One region of the Arthrobacter sp. AG1021 genome, then DNA from elsewhere that is predicted to be linked to it. Evidence: riboswitches for the same ligand, from Rfam matches in the RefSeq annotation. Region 1 holds a riboswitch; each other region holds the start of a gene.

Region 1 (5,680 bases):
GCCGCTGTTCGCGGGGGACGAGATCTTCACGACCTACGCGTGGGAGTTCTGGCTTCCGGTCTTCGGCGAGCACAAGTTCGTGACCTCCACGATCTTCGACATCGGCGTGTACCTGGTGGTGCTCGGCCTGGTGCAGGACGTGCTGCGCTCGCTGGGCAGCGAGATCGACCTGCTATCCGAGGGCCGCAGCCCCATCGAACAGCATGACCCAATCCAAGCGTCGCAGACGGGAGTCGGCCGATGAGCGTGAACATCACTTTCCTGGTCATCACCGGGGTGCTGCTGGCCACCGGGTTCTACCTGGTGCTCGAACGCACCCTGACCCGCGTGCTGCTGGGCATCATGCTGCTGGGCAACGGGGTGAACCTGCTGATCCTGACGGCCGGCGGGCGCAAGGGCGCGGCGCCGCTGTTCAAGCCCGACCTGCCCGCGGACCAGTACTCCGACCCGCTGCCGCAGGCGCTGATCCTGACCGCGATCGTGATCACCTTCGCGGTGACCGCGTTCCTGCTCGCGATGATCTACCGCTCCTGGACGCTGACCAGCGCCGACGTGCTGGCCGACGACACCGAAGACATCAAGGTGTCGCAGTCCACCGCCTATGACGAAGAGGAAGATTCGCCGGTGGCCGAGGACACGACCGAGTTCGTTGACGAAGAAGGCCGACCGATTCGCGAGGGGGAAGAGTGAATTTCCTGGATCTTGCTCCGCTGGCGGTGGTGCTGCCGATCTTCGGCGCCGGCGCCGCCTTCCTGGTCCGCCGCCGCATCAAGCTGCAGCGCCTGATCACCATCGGCATCCTGTGCGTGACCCTGCTCCTGGAGGCCGGTATGCTGGCCGCCGTGTGGGGCGGGGAGAGCTACGCGGTGCATATCGGCGGCTGGCAGTCGCCGTGGGGCATCTCGCTGATGGTCGACGGCTTCAGCGCCTTCATGCTGCTGATCTCCACCCTGGTGTCGCTGGCGGTGCTGTTCTACGCGACCAGCCAGGGCCTGGCCGACGGGGACGAACCCGGGCCGGTGTCGGTGTTCCACCCGGCCTACCTGATCCTGCTGGCCGGCGTGTCCAACGCGTTCCTGGCAGCTGACCTGTTCAACCTGTATGTCGGCTTCGAGATCCTGCTGACCGCCAGCTACGTGCTGCTGACCCTGGGCGCCACTGCCGAGCGCATCCGCGCGGGCACCACCTATGTGGTGGTCTCCGTGGTCTCCTCGGTGATCTTCCTGATGGGCATCGCGATGACCTACGCGGCGACCGGCACCGTGAACATGGCGGACCTGGCAGTGAAGCTGCCGCAGCTTGACCAGGGACCGCAGCTGATCCTGCATGTGCTGCTGCTGATCGCCTTCGGCATCAAGGCGGCGGTCTTCCCGCTGTCGCTGTGGCTTCCGGACTCCTATCCGACGGCCCCGGCCCCGGTGACCGCGGTGTTCGCCGGCCTGCTGACCAAGGTGGGGGTGTACGCGATCGTGCGCACCGAGACGCTGCTGTTCCCGGGAGGCGCGGTGAACGCCGGGCTGCTGGTGGTCGCGGCGCTGACCATGGTCATCGGTATCCTCGGCGCGATCGCGCAGACCGACTTCAAGCGTATGCTGTCCTTCACGCTGACCAGCCACATCGGCTACCTGATCTTCGGCGTGGCCGTGGGCGGCGAGCTGGCCATCGCGGCGACCATCTACTACGTCGGCCACCACATCATCGTGCAGACCTCGCTGTTCATGGTGGCGGGGCTGATCGAGCGCCGCGCCGGCAGCGCGAACGTGACCCGGCTGGGCTCGCTGGCCAAGCTGTCCCCGGCGCTGTCGCTGCTGTTCTTCATCCCGGCCATCAATTTGGGCGGCATCCCGCCGTTCTCCGGCTTCCTGGGCAAGTTCGGGCTGCTGCATGCGGCCGCGCAGGATGCAGACGCGTTGACCTGGGTGGTCATCGCCGCCGGCCTGCTGACCAGCCTGCTGACCCTGCTGGCGATCATCCGCGTGTGGGCCCGCATGTTCTGGCGCCGCGCGGCGGACGCCGAGATCCCCAACCCGGACCTGGTGGACGAGGCGGCGAAGGTCGCGGACCAGACCGCCGCCGGCGGCGCCCAGGCGCCGCACCTGGGCCTGAAGCTGGCCCGCGAACTCGAATCCGAGGCGCTGCCCTGGGGCATGCGCTACGCCACCGGCTCGCTGGTGGTGGCGGGCATCGCGCTGACGGTGTTCGCCGGGCCGATCTTCGAGTTCTGCCAGCGAGTGGCGGCGCAGCTGATCGCCCACGAACCGTACATCAACGCCATCCTGAGTTACTGAGCGGAGGGACAACATGCCGAACAAGAACCTGGCCCCGCGCGACCAGCGCATCGACGACGCGCTGGACACCGCCGGCGTCCGCCACCGCGCCACGCTTAAGCAGGAGTGGCCGCTGCTGCTCCTGCTGGTTTTCGTCTGGGGAGCGCTCTGGCAGGACTTCTCCCCGGGCAACCTGATCTTTGGCGCCGTCATCGCGCTGGTCATCGTGAACCTGTTCCCGCTGCCGCCGGTGGTGCTCTCCGGGCGGCTGAACCTCTGGTACTGCGTCAAGCTGTTCGGATGGTTCCTGGGCCAGGTCGTCGCCGCCAGCGTGCACGTCGCCTGGCTGGCGGTGGTGCGCGGGAAGAAGACGCGCAGCTCGGTGATCGCGGTGCCGCTGCGCACCGACTCGGACCTGATCGTGATGACCGTGGGCCATGTGCTGACGCTGATTCCCGGGTCCTTCGTGCTCGACGTGGACCGCAGCTCCTCGACCCTGTATCTGCACTACATCGACGTCGACTCGGCCCAGGAGGTCGCGAAGGCGCGGGAGAACATCCGCGACATCGAACGCCGCCTGATCATGGCCATCGGCAGCCAGGACGAGTACGAAGCCATCAAGAACGAATGCAGCCCCCGCGTGAGAAGGACAAAGGAGAAGCCATGATCGAAGTTGTCGTCTGGATCTGCGGCAGCCTGCTCGGGCTGGGCGCCATCGCCTGCCTAGTCCGTGTGGCGAAAGGCCCCTCGATCCTCGACCGGGTGCTGGCCCTGGATGTCATGCTGCTGATCATCTCCGCGGCCCTGTGCCTGGAGATGGCGTTGAACAGGCATACCGACTACGTGCTGTTCGTGGTCGCCGCCTGCACCATCGGGTTCATCGGCTCGGTGACCGTCTCGCGCTATGTCTCGGATCAGAGGAACGCGTAATGGACCTTTTCCTCGACATCCTCGTCGCCGTGCTGCTGATTCTGGGCTGCCTGATGTCCCTGATTGCCGGCATCGGCCTGCTGACCTTTCCCGACATGCTCACCCGCATGCATGCGGCCACCAAACCCCAGGTGCTGGGCTTCCTGCTGATCTTCGCCGGACTGGCCATCCACCTGCGCAGCTGGACCGTCATCCCGGTCCTCGTCCTTGCCTGGGCGATGCAGCTGCTGACCGCCCCGGTGTCTGCGCACATGATCGGCCGCGCCGGCTACCGCACCAAGCACGCGGCCAAGGAGACCCTGTACTCCGACGAGCTGCGCCAGGTCGTGGAGAAGGTGACCTCCGCCCCGCACACCGGGACCGTGCCGGAAATTGATCCGCAGGAGACCGGGCCGGACGCGAAATAACTTCAACCAACAGCAGCGGGCCATTCCCTGAGCAGGCAATGCCCCGCTGCTGTTGCGCTGGAGTGCTACTTGGTGAACTTGGCGATGGCCTTGGTGGTGCCGCGATCAGCCAGCACTTGGATGACCGCTGCGACCACGGCGGAGAACACGGCGAAGCCCAGCGCCTGGCGCATGGAAGCCTCGGCGGCTTCCTCGCTGCCCTTGCGCGGGGCGGTGTTGCCGGTGAAACCCTTCCAGACCTGATCGACCAGCTTGCTGCCGAGGAAGCCCGCACCCAGGGAAATGCCGGTTGCGATGAGCTTTTGTACTGCGTTCATGTGGACCTCACGTTCAACGTTGTGACTTATCGTTCCGTTGCCAGCTTACCTGCGGTATGGTGGGTGGGCAGTAATTATTCCGACAGGGGAGCGTCAAGCCGTTCGCGGCGAAAGGCGCTGAGAGTGCGATAGATCGCAGACCCTCGAACCTGCTCCGGTTAGTACCGGCGAAGGAAGTCGAGCATCTCGGATGCGGACCGGCGCTGGACAGCGCCCCGATTCCGTTCATCCCCCCTCCTGATCAAGGAGGACACCTCATGAGCACAACCCGCACGACGCAGCGCAGCACCTGGCGCGTAGTCGATATCGTCATCGCCTCGGTCATCGCCGTCGCTTCCGGCGTGGTCTTCTGGGCCTGGTCCGCGAGCTACGGCCTGTTCTCGCTGGCCTTCACCGCCTTCCCACCCGGCACTGCCCTGCTTACCGGCCTGTGGCTGTTCCCGGCGGTGCTCGGCGCGCTGATCATCCGCAAGCCCGGCGCCGCACTGTTCTGCGAGGTGCTGGCCGCCGTGGTTGAGGCGCTGCTGGGCACGCACTGGGGCATGCCGGTGCTGATTTCCGGCCTGGTCCAGGGCCTGGGCGCCGAGCTGGTGTTCGCGCTGTTCCGCTACCGCCGCTGGAACCTGCCGGTGGCGTTGCTTGCAGGCCTGGGCTCGGGCCTGTTTGCCGGCCTCAGCGAAGCCTACGTCGTGGGCAGCGTGGCCGAATACACCGAGTCCATGAAGCTGTTCCACGTGGGAGCCACCGCCGTGTCTGGCCTGGTTGTCGCCGGCCTGCTGTCCTGGTGGATTACCCGGGCGCTGGCCCGCACCGGCGCGCTGAGCAACCTCGCCAGCCGCCGCGCTCACCTGGAACCGGCGCTTGCGGTGCGCAAATGAGCGCCGCCGCCAACGGGCGTACGGCCCCGCTGACCCGGCAGGGTGTGGAGATCAGCGCGCGCGGCTTCACCTGGCAGCATGCCGAGCGCGACCGCCCGGCCATCGCCGGACTTGACGTGCAGATCCCTGCAGGTCAGAAGGTGCTCCTGCTGGGCCCGTCGGGGGCCGGCAAATCCACCTTCCTGCATGCGCTGGCCGGCGTGCTCGAAGTCGACCAGGACGCCGGTCCCGCCGGCGAGCTGCTGGTCGGCGGGCAGGACGCGTTCGCGCGCAGCTTCCCGGTGGGCCTGATGCAGCAGGATCCGGAAACCCAGGTGGTGCAGAGCCGGGTGGGTGACGACGTCGCTTTCGGCGCCGAGAACCTGGGCGTCGACCCGCAGGAGATCCGCGAGCGGATCCCGCAGGCGCTTGACGCCGTGGGGCTCGGCGCACTGGGCTACGAACATCGGACGCAGGAACTGTCCGGCGGGCAGAAGCAGCGCCTGGCCCTGGCCGGGATCCTGGCCATGCGCCCCGGGCTGATGCTGCTTGACGAGCCGACCGCGAATATCGACCCGGGCAGCATCCCGCCGCTGCGCGATGCGGTGATCGGTGCCGTGGAGTCCACCGGGGCGACGCTGATCGTGGTGGAGCACCGGCTGGAGGCGTGGGCCCGGCAGGTGGATCGGGTGCTGGTGCTGGCCCCCGGCGGGGGGATCGCCCACGACCTGCACCCCGAGGCGCTGGCCGGGGACGCGGCGGTGCGCGCCGAATTGGCGCAGGCAGGGGTCTGGATTCCGGGCTATGTTCCGCAGACCTCGCCGGCGCCGAGGGCCGGCGGCGCCCCGATGCTGCACGCCGAGGAGCTGGTTTGCGCGCGGGGCGAGCATGCTGTGCGCACC
Region 2 (5,680 bases), on a different contig from region 1:
GGCCCCGACGCCGCCGAACGGCAGGGACGGAACGATCATCTGGGCCAGCGGCGCGTTGTGCACAATCGCGCCGGCACGCACCCGGTCGGAGAAGATCGACTGCAGCCGCGGGCTTTCGCTCATCAGGTAGGCGGCCAGCGGGGTGGGCCGCGCAGCGATGAATTCCAGGGCCTCCTCGAAGGTGGCCACTTCGATCACCGGCAGGATCGGGCCGAAGATCTCCTCCTGCATCAGCGTGCCTTCGAGGTCGACATTGCGCATGATGGTCGGCGCGATGCGCAGGGTCTGCTCGTCGTACTGCCCGCCGTGCACCACCTCGCCCTGCTCGAACATGTCCAGCAGGCGCTGGAAATGGCGGTGGCTGGCGATGCGCCCGAAGTCCGGGTGCGTCAACGGGTCCTTGCCGTAGAAGCTGTGGATGGTCTGGCCCAGGCGCTCGATCAGCGGCGCCGAGTCGCCGATGGTCAGCACGTAGTCCGGGGCCACGCAGGTCTGGCCCGCGTTCATGAACTTCGCGTAGGCCAGGCGCTTGGCGGTGGCCGGCAGCTGGTTGTCGACCACTGCCGGGGACTTGCCGCCCAGCTCCAGGGTCGTGGGGGTCAGGTGCTTGGCGGCTGCGGCGGCGACCACCTTGGCGACCTTCTCGCCTCCGGTGAAGAAGATGTGGTCCCAGCGCGCGGCCAGCAGCTCAGTGGCAGTGTCCACGCCGCCCTCGATGACGGCGAACACGCGGTTGTCCAGGTACAGCGGCAGGAACTTGGCCAGCGCCCCGGAGGTCGCCGGGGCGATCTCCGAAGGCTTCAGCACCGCGGCATTGCCGGCGGCGATGGCGGCGACCAGCGGGGCGAGCATGAGCTGCAGCGGGTAATTCCACGGGCCGATGATCAGCACCAGGCCCAGCGGGCGGGGCTCGACCTTGGCCATGGCCGGCTGCAGCGCCAGCGGCACCTTGACGTTGGTGTGGTCCATCCATTCGGCCAAGTGGCGCAGAGCGAAGTCGATCTCCGCGCGGACCACGTCCACCTCGGAGAACTTCGCTTCGGTGGCGCCCTTGCCTAGGTCCTCGTTCAGCGCGGCGAGGAAGTCGTCCAGGTGCTCTTCGAGCATCTTCTCCAGCGCGCGCAGCTGCTGGACGCGGAAACGGCGCGGGTGGGTGATGCGGGTATCGGCGGAGTGGCGCAGGTTCGCCAGCGTGGCGGCGATTTTCGACGGATGCTCATCCACGGGCGGCGCGAAGTCGCCGACGGGATCGGGCAGCGGAGTGGAAGTAAACAGACCCATGAGTCGAGACTACGTCAACGGGCTGGACTTGACCTGATTGCGACCACCTTTATTTTGTATCAGCTAGTTGGTACATTCTTTTCGAAAGGCGGGACCAATGAATAATTCGTTGACTTCACAGTTCGGCAGCTTCGCGATTGCGGCCTTGGTCATCTACGTGATCCTGCGCAACCTCGCGTCCAAGGAGGGCGGAGACCGGCTGGCTCTGGCCCGCCGGCACGCCTTCTGGTGCGCGCTCATCGGATTTTTCGCCAGCACGTCGGCCGACTGGTTCAGCACCCTCGCGGCAGTCCCGTACTACGACGAATCGCCGCTTCGCATTCCCGAGGCCATCGGGGCGGCCGCGACCCCGGCGCTGTGGGTCGCGTTCATCTACATCGCAGGGCAGTTCACCTGGCCCCACAAGCTCCGGCCGAAGCGCACGGCCTCGCTGCAGCCTCGGACCTTGTCCGGGCTGGTGCCCAAGTCCCTGGTCGGAATCATGGCGGCAACCTTCGCCGCCGGCATGCTGGCGATTTACAGCGTCCGCGACGTCACGGGCTTCGCCCCCACGCCGGAGGTCATCGAGGACGACGGCGACGGCTACTACATGACCGCCGATGCCCAGGACGGGTTGCGTTCGGCCGCAGAGGTCCTGCCCTATCTGGCACTGAGCCTGGTCCTCCTGCTGGTCGCCGCCTTCGCCGCCACCATCCTCATCCTGCGGCGCAAGCCGCTGGACGGCATCAGCGAGCACGACAACCGGCTGCTGCGCATCACCTGGCTCAATCGCCTCTACCGCACGGTGACGGTGCTCCTGGCCGGCCTCGCCGGCGAAGCCCTGCACTTCAAGGCACGGTGGATCTCCGATGACGCCGACAAATCCATGGGTGGCGAAGGCATCGAGTACTGGGAACGGATGAACGACCTCGCGGGCCGGTGGGACCAGACCGCCAACTACATCGCCCTGGCGATCACCGTCGTCATGTTCTTCTGGCGCCCGCCGGTGAACTTCGAATCCCTGCGGCCGGCCGTCTCCAGCGCCTTCACCCGGCTGCGCGAGCAGCTGTTCGCGGTGCAGTATCTGAGCGCCATGGCTGCCATCCTGCTGGTCGCCGTCGGATGGCCAATGCTGCCGAGCTCCGAGACGCAGGAGATGCCGACCGCCGAACGCGCCACCGCCATCCTGGCCCTCCTCGCGGGCGCGACGCTGTTCTACCTGCTGGTCAACGCCGCCTACCTGGCGTACATGGCGATCAAGACCCGCGCGGCCGCGCGAATGCCCAAACCCGCCGCACGGCTGCCGCTGTGGACCTATGTCGTTGCCGGACTCCTGATGGCGGCCAGCCTATACTTCCTGCTCTTCCCTCCGCTGGATCCGCTGCGGGGATTTGTCGCGCCGAACCGGTGGATCATTGCCGGGCTGGCCGCGGCACTGCTCGCCGCGCATGCAGGATTCGTCCTGCTCGTCCGCTCCGTGGCGATCCCTTGGCAGGTGGGCGCAGAGGTGGAAATCTGGTATCGGCAGGTGCTTGAAATCCGCTCGCTGCGCGTAGTCGCCGGCGCGTTCGTGGCCATGCCAATGATGGGATACCAGTTGTTCGCCGAATTCTCCCTGTTCGGCCTGCTGGTCTTCTGTGCGCCGGCGGTGCTGGCGCTGCCGCGCCCGCAAGGTTCGATGCGGCCGGAGACCAGTGACGCGGGCCGCCGATGAGCGCCCAGATCACCGTTGACCTGGACTCGGCGCTGCCGCCCTATGAACAGATCCGCGCCCAGGTGGCTTCGCTGATTTCGCTGGGCGAACTGGCCGCCGGGAGCAGGCTGCCCACGGTGCGCGCGCTGGCCGCCGATCTGGGTGTGGCCGCCGGCACCGTGGCCCGCGCCTACAAGGAACTGGAGGCCGAAGGACTGATCTCCTCGCGCCGCCGGGCGGGCACCGTGGTCAATGAGCTGCCAGGGCAGCCAGCGCTGGACGAGCACCTGGTCGAGGCAGTGGACAGGGTCTGGGCGCTGGCCGCGGAGCTGGGGGTGGACGCGGCGACGGTGAAGGCGCTGGTTGCGCGGAGGACGCGATAGCTCGGTAACCCTGTCACCACCGCATCATTTCCCGAGCAGCCGGGATTCGGTTGACGGTGTCCGCCCCTCTTTGTAGGCTCAGCCTAAGCTCACCGCAATGCTTGGAATGGATAACCTGTGGATCCGGTTTCGATTTTGATCGTCTGCGTTTTGGTCATACTTTGCGCGCTGCCGTTTGCCATAGGCGCCATGCGCAGTCTCGACCGACGAGCCGACGACCTCGAAGGATCTGACCCGGAAATCTCCAGGGCACTTCGAGAAGCACGGAAGAATATCGATCGCGGCAGGGGCTACGAAGATCCGAGGCTCTAGCGGCCGGCACGGGCCGGCCAACTTCCAACGGCGTTAAGGATTTGTCCTTGCGAAGATATCTGCGTACCCTCGGGATCAGTGACACGGGGTGTCGGAGAAGCCGACTGAGATGAGACCCGTTGAACCTGAACTAGGTCAAGCTAGCGGAGGGATGTCGCATGACTCTGCCTATTGTTGCCCGCAATTACCGGGAACAATCCCCCTTGGTGTTCTGCCTGACAAACACCGTGGTTACCAACTTCACCGCCAATGTACTGCTGGCTTCCGGCGCGGCCCCGGCCATGACTGACCTGCCCGGGGAAGCCGGGCCGTTCGCCGCGGCCGCCTCGGCCGTGCTGGTCAACCTGGGCACGCCCACCACCGAGCAGCTGCGCGCCATGGAAGAAGCCGTCGACTCGGCGAGCGCCGCAGGCACCCGCTGGGTGCTGGATCCGGTGGCCGTCGGAGCGCTGCCGGTCCGCACGGAATTCGCCCGGCGCATCGTCGCCCGCCGCCCCACTCTGATCCGCGGCAACGCCTCGGAAATCATGGCGCTGGCCGGCTGGGAGTCCTCCGGCCGAGGTGTGGATTCGCTGGACAGCGTGCAGGAAGCCATCGCCGCCGGGCGTGAGCTGGCAGTGAAATACGGTTCGGTGGTCGCGATCTCCGGCGAGGCGGACGCCATCATCGACGCGCAGCGCACCGTGCTGGTGCACACCAACGGCATCGGCCTGACCCGCATCACCGGCGGAGGCTGCGCCCTGGGTGCGGTGTGCGCGGGCATGCTCGCGGTGCATGAGGACCCGTTCGAAGCCGCCGTGGCGGCCCATGGTTACTACGGCCTGGCCGCCGAAAAGGCGCTGGCCGCCAGCTCCGGGCCGGGCAGTTTTGCCGTGGCCTTCCTCGATTCCCTGGCGGCCGTTGAGCCCGCCGCACTTGAGACCCTGAACTGTGAGGAAAAGACCTATGCGTGATCTCGGAGCCTACCTGGTGGCCAACACCGCCAGCTGCAGCCCGCATAGCACCCTTGAGGTGATCGAGGCAGCCGTGGCCGGCGGGATCCAGTGGATCCAGCTGCGCGCCAAGGAGGAAAGCGCCCGCGAGTTCTTCGAGCTGACGCTTGCGGCCGTAAAGCTGACCGAGGGCAAGGCGCAGCTGCTGGTCAACGACCGCATCGACGTATTCCTGGCGGCCCGCGCCGCCGGGGCCGCGGTGGCCGGCATCCACATCGGGCAGAAGGACGTGCCGGTGTCCCTGGCCCGCCAGCTGATCGGCGAGGGCATCATCGGGCTCAGCGCCTCCACGCGGGAGCAGATCGCCCAGGCCAACCTGGATGCCGAGTTCATCGACTACCTGGGTGTTGGCGCGGTGCGCGCCACCCCGACCAAGAAGGACCACCCCACCCCGCTGGGCCTGGACGGCTTCGCGGAACGCACCGGCTGGACCGCGCTGCCCTGCGTGGCCATCGGCGCGGTGACCGCCGATGACGCCGCGGCCATCCGCGCCGGCGGCGGCGCCGGGATGGCCGTGGTGCGCCCGGTCTGCCAGGCAGATGATCCGCGCAGCGCCAGCGCCCAGCTGGTTTCCGCCTGGGAGGCGGCCAGGTGAACATCCTTTCCATCGCGGGCTCCGACCCGTCCGGCGGCGCCGGCATCCAGGCCGATCTGAAGGCCATTGCCGCCAACGGCGGCTACGGCATGGCAGTGATCACGGCGCTGACCGCGCAGAACACCCGCGGGGTCAGCGGAGTGCAGGCCATCGACGGGGATTTCGTCACCGCGCAGCTTGAAACGCTCAGCGCGGATGTGCGCATCGACGCGGTGAAGATCGGCATGCTGGCAAACCAGGAGATCATCGGCGCTGTCGCCGCCTGGCTGGATACCGTCAACGCCCCGGTGGTGCTGGACCCGGTCATGGTGGCCACCAGCGGCGATGCCCTGCTGGAGGACGCCGCCGCGCTGTACCCGCTGCTGGCCCGCGCCACCGTGATCACCCCGAACACCGCCGAGCTCGGCGCGCTGCTCGGCGAAGCCGCCGCGCAGGACTGGGAGCT
Region 3 (5,680 bases), 330 kb from region 1:
AGCCTGGTCAGGCTGGCGCTGGTCGCGGTGATCTTCTCCTGGCTTGGGGATTCGATCCCTCGGGTGCTTCATGGAGATCCGGGATTCCTGAGCATGGTCGGATCCTTCCTGATGGCGCAGGTTTTCTATATCGTGCTCCTGCGCCGGTGGTGGCGCAGCTCGGTGCTCCGCCGCCCGGTCTGGCTGCTGCCGTATCTGCTGGTGCTCGCTGGGCTGGTGGTGCTGTGCGCCCCGTCGGCCGACGCGCTGCTGGTGCCGGTAATCGTCTACGGGCTGGCGCTGGTGACGATGGCGGTGCTCTCGACCGGGACCGGGTTGAAGGGCGGCCTGGGCGGGGCAATTTTCTTCTTCTCCGACTCGCTGATCGCGTTGCGCTCGTTCACCGACATCGATGTTCCGGCCCAGGACTTCTGGATCATGCTCACCTACATTCTTGGACAGTTTCTGCTGGTGAGCGCTATTTTGGACAAGGACAACGCGGCCATCGGAGCCGCGAGGCAACAAGCCGCCGGACGATGATCCGTTCGAGGCCCGCGCCGAGATGACGCCCCAGCCTCGAAGGAATGGCCCCTGAGCATGAACCAGCACCACATTGACGGCGTGCAGAAAGTTGCCGGCCACGGGATCCCGTTGGTGCTGGTTCACGGGCACGGGGTCGACCACCGGATTCTCCTGGCGCTGGACGAGGTGCTGGCGGCGACCGGCATATTCCAGCGGATCTACGTTGACCTTCCCGGCATGGGAGGCACTGCTGCGCTGGATGGCGCCGCCGGCCTGCCGGAGATCGCCGATTGGCTTCAGCAGCTGATCCGTCGGCAGTGCGGGGACCGGCCATTCGCGATGATCGGCAACTCGCTCGGGTCGCTGCTGGCCCAGGAGATGGGCGACCGCTTCGGCGCCCAGGTGATGGGCATCGCCATGCTGGCGCCCTTGGTGTATCTGGCGCATTCGCAGCGGACCGTGCCTCCGCGGGAAATCCTGCTGCAGGATCCCGAGCTGCTGGCTGGGCTGCCGGCGCAGGATGCCGACCATTACAAACAGATGTCGGTGCTCCAGACCGTGGAGAACTGGCAACGCTTCCGCACCCATGCACTGCCCGGGATCCGCGCGGTGAACCTGCGTTCGCTGGCCAAGCTGTCCAAGCGCTACTTCCTGGACGAGCTGCCGGTCGAGCGCACCGGACAGCTGCGCTGCCCGGTGCTGATGCTGTGCGGGAAACATGACCACGTCACCGGTTTCGCCGATCCGCGCAGGCTCGCGGCGAGGTATCCATCGGCCGAAATCGTTGTTGTTCCTGCGGCGGGGCACAACGTGCACCTTGACCAACCAGATATTGTGGCAGAGGAAATTACCGGCTGGGCCAAGGCGGTTTCTGCCTTCGCTGTGTCGTGAGTTGTGACAGTCCGAGATCCCCGGGCCCGCTTTTACGGCGCAGATGAGTCGTTACTTGTTACCTATCCGTGCTTCTCTGTGGCATCTCACAAGGAGAAAATAACGAGACAACACGCGGAGTATTCCGCAGCTGGGAGGAGTGGCAATGTCTGAGATGCTCGTTCTTCGCAATTGGACCAGCGTGGAGGAAGTCCCTGAACTCCTGGATGTTTGGCGCAACTCGGTGGAGGGAGGACGCGACTTCCTCTCGGCCGCCGATGTGGACGCCGTCGCCAACGCCCTCGAAGCGGTCTACTCCCAGCGCGTCTCGGTGAGGATCGCCCAGCTGGGCCAGGAGATCGTCGGCTTCGCCGCCTGGAGCCAAACGCAGATCGAGCTCTTATGGGTGCGCCACCACGACCGCCACCACGGTGTGGGCAGCGCGCTGCTGAAGGACATCCTCACGCTGTGCCCGGCGACCTGCATCCAGATCAATGGGCAGAACGCGAGCACCCTGTCGTTTTTCCTCGACCACGGTTTCGAGGTTGAAAAGGAAGCCGAGCACACCGACCCGCTGGCCCGGATCCAGCTGCGCCATGTCCAGCTTTCCGCCCCGGACGTGTCACGATAGATCCATGAGCGAAAACACCCGTGAACTGCGTGAAGTCAAAGTCGAACGAGTCGAATCCAGGAAGTACCGGGCGACCAGCGCCGAGAGCGGCGCCAGTTTGGAGTTCGGCCAGGGCGAGGGGCTGCTGACCCCGGTGGAGCTGCTGCTGGCGGCCATCGCCGGCTGCTCGGCCATCGACGTCGACGTGGCCACCACCCGGCGCAGCGAACCGGAGAAGTTCGAGGTCGCCGCCAGCGGCTACAAGCTGAACGAGGACGGCGCCGGGCGCATGGACGACATCACGATGTCTTTCGACCTGAAGTTCCCCGACACCGACGAGGGCCGCAAGGCCGCCGGCATGGTCGAGCGCATCGTGAAGCTCTCCCATGACAAGTACTGCACGGTCTCGCGCACCGTTGAGCTGGGGGCCAAGGTCGCCAGCGAGATCGTCGACTAGCGGACATCCAACCGCGGCGGGAAGCCGGCAGGGAGCCGGCGCGTCACTACGCCGCATCACAACATAGCCAACATGCAACTGCCCGGTGCAGCGGCTCTGGATGCGGATTCGGGAAGACCGGATCCGCACGAGCGCTGCCCGGGCAGTTGCGCGTGCGCGGCCGCGCCGGGGACCAGCCCCAGGTTGCGGATGGCGCAAGCCTAACGCTGGGCCAGGACCTGGAAGGTGATGGTTCCCTCGGCATCCACGTTCGCGTCGAGCACCTTGTCATCCAGGGCGTCGGTGACCAGCTCGTCGAGGAAGACGGGGCTGCCCTCGCCCTGGATCACCTGGTCCGCCGGCTGCGGGCCGTCGACGACCCGCACGGCGAAACGCTCGGTCTGCTGGCCGTCGGTCTCCTCGGCGGGCTGGATGCGGAGCCCCGCCTCGGTGTCCTCCGTCTGGTTGGTGACCAGCGAGGTCACGATCGCATCGGCCTGATCGGTCAGTGTCAGCACTGTGTTCTCCTTCCGGTTGCGGTGCCGCCCGGTTCCGGGCGCCTTCACGCCACGCTTCCCTACGAGCCGGGGCGCGGGCAAATGAATTCATGGATCTTTGAGGATTTACCCATCCGGCACCTTGGAACGACGCGCCCAGGACCCCCGGACCGCCGCCGCCGCGCGCAAAGATGACGCGCCCGCGGCGCACAGTTGGCATTTGTGGTGCAGCTCATGCCTATAATCGCTTCAACTCCGCGGGAGCCTGAACCGACCAGGCTGAGAGGGCACCGAGCCGACCGCTACACCTGATGCGGGTCATGCCGCCGTAGGAAGGAAGTGCCTTCGTTGCACGTTGCCATCATCGGGGCCGGGATCATCGGCCTGTCCACCGCCTTCGAACTGCGTTGGCGCGGCTGCGAAGTCACCGTCATCGACCCGGACTCCGGGCAGGGGGCAAGCCGCGCCGCCGCCGGCATGCTCGCCCCGGCCGCCGAAACCACCTGGGGCCACGGAATCCTGCATGAACTGCTCGGCGCCTCGAACCAGGCCTACCCGGATTTCGTGCAGCGCATCGAGCAGGCCACCGGACGGCGCCCGGACTACCTGGAGAATGCGACCCTGGTGGTCGCCGCCGAACCGGCCGACCGCGACGCCCTGCACGAGCTGGTGCAGCTGCAGACGTCCCTGGGCTTCAGCGCGCAGACCCTGCTGCCCAGCGCCGCCCGCCGGCTGGAACCGGCGCTGGCCAGCAACATCGCCGGCGCGGTGCGCTGCGCCGGGGACCACCAGATCGACCCGCGCTCCGTGGTGGCGATCCTGGCCGGGCACCTGGACGCCCAGCTGGTCCGCGAACCGGCCGTCGAGCTGCTGCAGCGTGCCGGGACCACCCACGCGGTGCGCACCGGCAGCGGCCGGATCATCGAGGCGGACCAGGTGGTGCTCGCCGCGGGCCTGGGCACCGTAGCCGGGACGCCGGAACTTCCGCTGCGCCCGGTCTACGGGGACATCTTCCGGCTGCAGGGCCCTGCGGGCCCGCGGCTGCTCACGCACACGGTGCGCGGGATCGTGCATCGCGACCCGGTCTACCTGGTGCCGCGCGCGGACGGCTCGCTGGTGCTGGGCGCCAGCAGCCGCGAGGACGGCAACGAGGCGGTCAACATCGGGCAGATGCACAAGCTGCTGGACAACGCCCGCCGCCTGGTGCCCGGGATCGTCGACTGCTCGCTGAACGAGGTCATCGCCCGCGCCAGGCCCGGCACTCCCGACGACCGGCCGCTGATCGGGCGGCTGGATGACGGAATGGTGCTCTCCACCGGCTATTCCCGCCACGGGGTGCTGCTCACCCCGTTCGGCTCCTCGCTGACCGCGGACCTGGTCCTGGGCCAGCCGCCGCACGCGGAGCACGCCCGGGCCGTGGACCCCGCGCGCTTCAGCGGCGGGAGTGCGCCGGACCCGGCAGGACTTTCCCGAGCTGAAACTTCCCGCACCGACCCTTCACGACTTGCACCGACCCGAATGGAGCTGCACCGATGACCATCGACATCACGCTGAACTCAACCCCCACCACGATCCAGCAGGGTTCCACCCTGCGCGATCTGGTCTCCGCGCACCTGGGCCGCGAACTTGACGAACACGGCCAAGCCGCCGACGGCACCAAGCTGGGCCTGGCCGTCGCCGTGAACGGCGCGGTGGTCCCGCGCAGCGCCTGGGCGCAGCGGGAATTGGCCGCCGGCCACACCGTCGAACTCGTCACCGCCGCCCAGGGAGGCTGAACCAGTGCAGAGCAGCACGCAGAACACCACTGAAACCACCACCGCCGCGGACCTCACCGAGCTGGATGCCGTCAACGACGCCTTCGAAGTGGCAGGGCGCAGCTTCGGCTCCCGGCTGATCCTGGGCACCGGCGGGGCCACCTCGCTGAGCACCCTGGAGCAGGCGCTCGCGCTCTCCGGCACCGAATTGACCACGGTGTCCATCCGGCACTACTCGGCCGGCGGCTCGGCCAGCGTGTACGAGCTGCTGCAGCGCCACGGCATCGCCGCGCTGCCGAATACCGCTGGCTGCTTCACCGCCCGCGACGCGATCCTCACCGCCCACCTGGCGCGCGAGGCGCTGGAAACGAACTGGGTGAAGCTGGAGGTGATCGCCGACGAGCACACCCTGCTGCCCGACCCGCTGGAGCTGTTCGCCGCCGCCGAGCAGCTGGTCGCCGACGGCTTCGAGGTCTTCGCCTACACCAACGACGACCCTGCGCTGGCCGCCCGGCTGCAGGACGCCGGGGTCGCGGCGGTCATGCCGGCCGGGGCGCCCATCGGCTCCGGGCTGGGCATCCTGAACCCGCACAACATCGCCACCATCGTCTCCCGCGCCACCGTCCCGGTGATCCTGGATGCCGGGGTGGGTACCGCTTCCGACGCCGCGAAGGCGATGGAGCTGGGCTGCGACGCGGTGCTGCTGGCCAGCGCCGTGACCCGCGCCCACAACGCCCCGCTGATGGCCGCCGCGATGCGCGACGCCGTGCGCGCCGGACGCGCCGCCCGGCTGGCGGGGCGCATCCCGGTGCGCGACACCGCGCTGGCCTCCTCCCCGGGCGAGGGAATGATGCAGGCGCTGATCGGGGACTTCTCGTGAGCGGCCGCGCACCGCTGGTCGCACCGCGCACCGCGCTGGACCCTGCCCAGCTGGCCCGCTATTCCCGGCACCTGACCCTGCCCGGGGTCGGGGAGGAAGGCCAGCGCCGCATCGCCGCCGCGCGCGTGCTGG

The links. Region 1 has a riboswitch for thiamine pyrophosphate ahead of DFO58_RS00555 (ECF transporter S component). Riboswitches for the same ligand answer to the same signal wherever they lie in the genome.
Region 2: linked by a shared signal. The riboswitch ahead of thiM (hydroxyethylthiazole kinase) and the one ahead of DFO58_RS00555 (ECF transporter S component) in region 1 are both predicted to bind thiamine pyrophosphate.
Region 3: linked by a shared signal. The riboswitch ahead of thiO (glycine oxidase ThiO) and the one ahead of DFO58_RS00555 (ECF transporter S component) in region 1 are both predicted to bind thiamine pyrophosphate.

The regions. Positions count from the first base shown of each region.
Region 1 covers NZ_RBLB01000006.1:79,582-85,261, forward strand. Annotated here, with positions in the region: gene DFO58_RS00520 (Na+/H+ antiporter subunit A) at 1-244, shown strand, start outside; gene DFO58_RS00525 (Na(+)/H(+) antiporter subunit C) at 241-690, shown strand; gene DFO58_RS00530 (Na+/H+ antiporter subunit D) at 687-2,288, shown strand; gene DFO58_RS00535 (Na+/H+ antiporter subunit E) at 2,302-2,934, shown strand; gene DFO58_RS00540 (monovalent cation/H+ antiporter complex subunit F) at 2,931-3,197, shown strand; gene mnhG (monovalent cation/H(+) antiporter subunit G) at 3,197-3,604, shown strand; gene DFO58_RS00550 (DUF4235 domain-containing protein) at 3,670-3,921, opposite strand; TPP riboswitch at 3,996-4,114, shown strand; gene DFO58_RS00555 (ECF transporter S component) at 4,179-4,799, shown strand; gene DFO58_RS00560 (ATP-binding cassette domain-containing protein) at 4,796-5,680, shown strand, end outside.
Region 2 covers NZ_RBLB01000011.1:12,399-18,078, forward strand. Annotated here, with positions in the region: gene DFO58_RS15330 (aldehyde dehydrogenase family protein) at 1-1,281, opposite strand, end outside; gene DFO58_RS15335 (hypothetical protein) at 1,379-2,974, shown strand; gene DFO58_RS15340 (GntR family transcriptional regulator) at 2,971-3,336, shown strand; TPP riboswitch at 3,723-3,817, shown strand; gene thiM (hydroxyethylthiazole kinase) at 3,807-4,601, shown strand; gene thiE (thiamine phosphate synthase) at 4,594-5,235, shown strand; gene thiD (bifunctional hydroxymethylpyrimidine kinase/phosphomethylpyrimidine kinase) at 5,232-5,680, shown strand, end outside.
Region 3 covers NZ_RBLB01000006.1:406,606-412,285, forward strand. Annotated here, with positions in the region: gene DFO58_RS02145 (lysoplasmalogenase) at 1-519, shown strand, start outside; gene DFO58_RS02150 (alpha/beta hydrolase) at 577-1,392, shown strand; gene DFO58_RS02155 (GNAT family N-acetyltransferase) at 1,538-2,002, shown strand; gene DFO58_RS02160 (OsmC family protein) at 2,007-2,438, shown strand; gene DFO58_RS02165 (Fe-S cluster assembly protein HesB) at 2,639-2,935, opposite strand; TPP riboswitch at 3,162-3,266, shown strand; gene thiO (glycine oxidase ThiO) at 3,254-4,450, shown strand; gene thiS (sulfur carrier protein ThiS) at 4,447-4,689, shown strand; gene DFO58_RS02180 (thiazole synthase) at 4,751-5,548, shown strand; gene DFO58_RS02185 (ThiF family adenylyltransferase) at 5,545-5,680, shown strand, end outside.